Regions from separate parts of the Lysinibacillus sp. UBA5990 genome, predicted to be linked through region 1. Evidence: riboswitches for the same ligand, from Rfam matches in the RefSeq annotation. Region 1 holds a riboswitch; the other holds the start of a gene.
What was found. A riboswitch is a leader RNA that binds a small molecule or an ion and turns the genes downstream of it on or off. The one in region 1 is predicted to bind lysine.

Region 2: another riboswitch for lysine. It lies ahead of B3D94_RS06725 (amino acid permease); the one in region 1 lies ahead of B3D94_RS08560 (aspartate kinase).

Annotation. Positions count from the first base shown of each region.
Region 1 is NZ_DJAY01000011.1:227,022-230,238, forward strand. Features, by position in the region: gene uvrC (excinuclease ABC subunit UvrC) at 1-1,561, shown strand, start outside; lysine riboswitch at 1,654-1,832, shown strand; gene B3D94_RS08560 (aspartate kinase) at 1,964-3,190, shown strand.
Region 2 is NZ_DJAY01000010.1:3,408-6,624, reverse strand. Features, by position in the region: gene B3D94_RS06725 (amino acid permease) at 1-1,440, opposite strand, end outside; lysine riboswitch at 1,522-1,698, opposite strand; gene B3D94_RS06720 (CynX/NimT family MFS transporter) at 1,850-3,082, shown strand; gene B3D94_RS06715 (hypothetical protein) at 3,140-3,217, opposite strand, start outside.

The DNA of each region.
Region 1 (3,217 bases):
AGAGCTGAATCTCATCAAACTGCATGATCCAAAATATAATGTCATGTTAACAGATGATAAGACGTATCCATATTTAAAAATTACGAATGAAAAACATCCTCGTCTAATTACGACACGTAAAGTAAAAAAGGATAAGGCTAAATATTTTGGACCGTATCCCAATGCCTATGCGGCAAGTGAAACAAAGAAGCTGTTGGACCGTTTATATCCATTAAGAAAATGTGTGCAACTACCTTCAAAAGTTTGTTTGTATTATCATATGGGTCAATGTATAGCACCTTGTGTGAAAGAAATTGAGGGTCATGTTTACCAGGAAATGATTGAGGATATGACGAAGTTTCTTAACGGCGGTGTGGAAGCAGTCAAAAAAGAGCTTGAAGTAAAAATGCTTGCGGCTGCCGAAAACTTAGAGTTTGAACGAGCTAAGGAGTTTCGTGATCAAATTGCCCATATCGATACGGTTATGCAGAAGCAAAAAATAGTATCAAGTGACACTACTAACCGCGATGTCTTTGGCTATGCTGTGGAAAAAGGGTGGATGTGTGTTCAGGTTTTCTTCGTTCGGCAGGGTAAGCTGATTGAGCGGGATGTTTCTATTTTCCCGATCTATCAAGATGCAGAGGAAGAGTTCCTAACATTTGTGGGACGATTTTATGAAAAACCAGAACATATTAAGCCAAAAGAAGTTTTTATTCCGCAAGCAATTGATGGTGCCATTTTAACGGAATTATTAGGTATCAAAGTTCTTACGCCAAAAAGAGGTCAAAAAAAGGAGTTGGTAGATTTAGCGACGAAAAATGCTGAAATTGCAGTGTCCGCTAAATTCCAGCTTATCGAACGACAGGAAGAACGTACTATTGGTGCATGCGAGGCACTTGGTGATGCCATGGGCATAACGACACCATTACGAATTGAAGCTTTTGATAATAGTCATATGCATGGAACAGACGCCGTATCTGCAATGGTTGTTTTCATTGATGGGAAACCCGCCAAAAAGGAATATCGCAAATATAAAACCCGTACAGCAGCCAAGCATGATGATTATGGTGCTATGCAAGAGGTAATTCGTCGACGCTATATTCGTGTTTTGAAGGAAGGTCTTCCATTACCAGATTTAGTGCTAATTGATGGTGGTAAAGGTCAAATGGAAGTTGCCCGTGAAGTATTAGAGGATGAACTAGGACTAGTTATACCTATTGCTGGTTTAGCAAAGGATGACAAGCATAATACATCCCAGCTATTGTTTGGTGATCCACCCGAGGTCATTGCTTTAAAACGCACAAGTGACGGTTTTTATTTATTACAACGAATACAAGATGAAGTCCATCGTTTTGCGATTACCTTCTTGCGCCAACAGCATGAAAAGCATGCTATCCAATCTGTGTTGGACCAAATTGAAGGTGTCGGTCCAAAACGAAAGCAGCAGTTACTGAAACACTTTGGTTCCGTGAAGAAAATACGTGAGGCTAGTGAGCTTGCTTTACAGGAAGCAGGGATGCCAGCTAATTTAGCAAATCAGATTTATGCCTATTTTCAGCAGGAGTCATTGTCAAAGGAATAGACATATGCTAAGGTTGTAAATAACATTGTGATCCAATGTTAACAGCCCACTTGTTAGATGAGGGCGGAAAAATTTAATATAATCACTTTTAAGGTGATGATAGAGGTGCAAGATTCAAAAGTAGCGCAAAAGAGGATGAACAAATCCTAAGACATTGCGTGAAAGGGGAGCTTGCCGAAGTACAGCATTGTTGTTTCCGCTGTTGTACTGGTTTTGCATTTAAAAAATGTAAGACTGTCGATTCTAAACGTTTCGGAGAGCTATCACACATGCGCAAGTTTTGTTATTGTACATGTTATAGGCAGCTTTCACGTTTTGTGAAGGCTGCCTTTTTAGTTTTCTAGAGGCAGTTTTACACCTTATTTTAGGTGAATTACATGACTGGGAAGGAGAGCAAAAGAAATGTCTAGAATAGTGATGAAATTTGGAGGGGCTGCTTTAGCATCGCCCGAACAAATTCAAGAGGCTGCTCGAAAAGCAATTGCTGAAAGAGATAGAGGTTTCGATGTGGTAGTAGTAGTTGGTGCGATGAGACAAACGATACAGGATGTGAAAATGAGCGTACTTCATTTCACGGATGATGTGTCAAAACGTGAATTAGATGCAGCTGTATCTTCATGCTCTCAGTTATCCAGCTCCGTGTTTGCCATTGCAATACAAGAAGCTGGCTATAATGCGGTGTCACTAACAGGCTGGCAGGCTGGCATTTACACGGATCATATGCATAGTCATGCAAGGATCAATCATATCGATGTTAGCCGTATCGATGAGCATTTGCTGCAAGGACAAATCGTCGTTATTGCTGGAGATCAAGGCATTGACAATGACCAAAATATAACAACGCTTGGGAAAGGTGGAACGGAAACGACAGCCGTTGCACTTGCTGTTGCATTAGATGCTGAGCGGACAGACATTTACACGAATGTTGATGGTGTGTATACAGCAGATCCACGCTTTGTTGTAAAGGCACAAAAACTACAGGAAATTTCCTATGATGAAATGTTAGAGATAGCACATTTAGGATCACACATCATTCATCCACGTGCAGTGGAGTTAGCTAAAAAGTTCCAAATGCCAGTGATCATACGCTCTAGTTTAGTGGAGTCAGTAGGTACTTTATTGAAGGAGGAAGTAGAGATGGAGAAAAATTTAGTAGTGCGTGGTGTTGCCTTTGAATCAGATGTTATTCGTTTAACAATTGGGTATGATGCTTATTCACATGCTTCATTAGCGGATATATTTTCAACTCTTGCTGAAAATCGCATCAACGTGGATATCATTGTTCAAGCAATCATTGATGGATTAAAACCAACTGTGTCCTTTTCGATTTTGAAAGAAGAATTTGCAGAAGCTTTACGTGTTTTAGAGGATAGTAAAGTATCACTTGGCTTTAGCTTTGCTGATTTCGAAATTGGATTAGCGAAAGTTTCAATAGTTGGCTCCGGTATGGTCTCGAATCCAGGTGTCGCTGCTCGCATGTTCGATCGTTTACGTCGTGAAAATATCCCTGTGAAGATGGTGAGCACCTCAGAAATTAAAGTGTCTGTTGTAGTACCGCAGGATGAAATGATTCGTGCAGCAAATGCACTGCATGATGAATTTAATTTAGAGCAGGCTCTTTACATATAATAATAGAAGAAACAGCATTTTCTGTAA
Region 2 (3,217 bases), on a different contig from region 1:
ATCTTTAAGAGGAAGCATTTTTGTTTTATGTTTAATTTTGTACCCCAGCCATAGCAACAGGAACAATGGAATACCAATATAGGAAACAAGGATACCATACCAATCGATTGTACCCCCGATAAATGCTGTGTAATTCTGTCCAATTACGACAATCATACAAATAGTAAAGGCGAATAGTGGACCGAATGGGTATAGCTTTGCTTTATACGGTAATAGCTTTGGATCTAAACCCTGCGCCTCGAAAGCACGACGGAAACGATAATGACTAAATGCAATACCTAGCCAAGCAATAAACCCTGACATCCCCGAGGCATTTAAAAGCCAAATATAAACAACCCCATCACCAAAGAATGACGCTAAAAACGCTACACAGCCTACAGCTAACGTTGCGATCAATGCATAAATCGGAATACCTCGACGACTTAACTTTGCAAAAAATTTAGGAGCATGACCATCCACTGCTAATTGCCATAGCATACGTGAAGATGCATACAGTCCAGAATTTCCTGCTGATAGCATAGCCGTTAAAATAATGGCATTCATTAAGGAAGCAGCAAAAGCAATGCCTAAACGATCAAACACCAGCGTAAATGGAGATACAGCGATATCCTCCGATAATAAGCGCTCATCTGTGAATGGAATCAACATCCCTATAGCAGCAATAGCTAAAATATAAAATAAAATAATACGCCAAAACACCGATTTTACTGCCTTCGGTATATTTTTTCCTGGATCATCTGTTTCCCCTGCTGTAACCCCCAGTAACTCTGTTCCTTGGAATGAAAATCCTGCTGCAAGGAAAATACCAAATGTAGCAAGGAAGCCACCATGGAATGGTCCATCACTAATAAAGAAATTTGTAAAACCTACAGGTGCCTGTCCACCTAAAATACCAAAAATCATTAATATGCTAATAATAATAAATACAATGACCGTAGCCACTTTAATCATCGCAAACCAATATTCACTTTCACCATAGCTCTTTACAGACAATAAATTAAATGTCAGTACAATTACAATAAATAATACTGTCCAAAGTGCTGATGAGCTATCTGGGAACCAATATTTCATAATTAATGACACTGCCGCAATTTCTGCTGCAATCGTAATTGCCCAGTTATACCAATAGTTCCAGCCAAGTGCAAAGCCTAAAGCTGGATCTACAAATTTTGTCGCATACGTACTAAAAGAACCCGAGGACGGCATATATGCAGCCATTTCACCTAAACTTGTCATTAAGAAATATACCATAATACCGATTAACGCATAGGCAAGCAATGCGCCTCCCGGTCCTGCTTGTGCAATGGCGCCACCACTGGCTAGAAATAGCCCTGTACCAATTGTACCGCCTAAAGAAATCATTGTGATATGACGGCTTTTTAATTCTTTTTTCAGCTTCGGTGCTTTATGGCCGAGCTGATTTACTTTTATTTCACTCACGATATAGCTTCCTTCCTATTTATGAGGCAAAAAAATGCCATCACATGAACAATGTGATGGCTAAGTTAATCTCAGTTTTTCCTAAACGATAGCTCAACACGTTGTACAAACGTGACAGTTCTGTTCCTTTCGGAGACAGCCCCAGCATGAGGTTTTCAAGTCCCCTCACACTTCGGCAATATTTCCTTTCAGCTAATCTCTTCAATGCTTGTCATTTCAATTAGCTTACTTATAAATATCGCGACCTCTACCTCAATACAAACATGAGGCATATAATTATTAAATTTATGATGCTTACTATACTAACATAAGACCTAAGACATTTCAATATAACCATTAATGTTTTGTATTTTGTGAATTTTCCACTATTTTTAATAGTGTGATAAAGTGTTATAGTAGTTCAATTAGAATGGTTATAACAGGGGGAATTATTTTGACTTTACATGATCATTCCGCCAGCTACCCGAGCAGAAAAATTAGCTGGAAGGGAACAACCTTATTATTAGTTTTTGGAATAATATTTATAGCGTCTACATTACGAATGCCACTAACTGTTGTGGGTCCAATTGTATCCTTTATCCGTGACGATCTTGGTATTTCCAATGTTCTAGCCGGTTTTTTGACAACTATTCCATTGCTTGCTTTTGCCATTATATCACCGTTCGCACCAGTTGTAGCACGAAAACTTGGGCTTGAGCTAACCTTATTTTTATCCACTATTTTATTGGCCTTAGGAATTGTACTACGCTCCCTTGGTACAACAGGGTTACTTGTATTTGGCACAGTGCTCATTGGCGTAGCCATATCATTTGGAAATGTGTTGATTCCAGGTTTATTAAAATTAAAATTTCCATACCATGTAGGGTTACTAATGGCATTTTTTACTATGTCTATGAACTTAACGGCTGGACTTGGAGCAGGTATTAGTTATCCAATAGCTAATTCTTCTCTAGGTTGGCAAGGAGCATTGGCTGTAGCGCTTATATTAGTCGTATTAACGATTTTAATTTGGATACCTCAATTGAAATTGAATAAGCCAGAACCAGCTACTATGGCCAAGAAAACAGGTAAACCCCTTTGGAAATCACCTGTTACATGGGCAGTAACCGGTGCAATGGGCTTACAATCTTTATTATTTTATACGACAGCAGCTTGGATTCCTGAAATTTATATTGCGCAGGGATTGGCTCCTGATAAAGCTGGTTGGATGTTTTCCATTATGCAATTCTCACAAGTCCCCATGGCATTGGCTGTCCCCATTATTGCTGGTAAAATGGCTTCACAAAGACCACTTGTCTTTATGTTTACATCGTTCTATTTAGTAGGATTTGTCGGCGTTGTAATGGAATGGACAACGTTGGGGATATTATGGATGATCCTTCTAGGTTTAGCAGGTGGAGCTTCATTCGCATTAGCAATGATGTTCTTTACACTCCGTACGCGTACAGCATTTGAAGCCGCTGATCTATCAGGGTTTGCACAATCATTGGGCTATTTATTCGCTGCCATTGGGCCGATTCTATTCGGATACCTCCATGATTTATTTGGTGGTTGGAATATTACAGGTTGGCTCTTTGTTGTTGTAGCTATGACACTCTTCTTATGTTCCATGCGAGCTTCTAAAGATGAATATGTCTATTAAATTTAAGCAGATTGGGAAGCTGAGCCCATCTGCTTTATCTATATAACATTTCTTTTTTTAATGTTTTAGTAAGGCTAGCAGTTCCTTAATTTCCTCTGTTGTGCTCTTGGTACGTGCCTTAATAGCAGTAAAAAC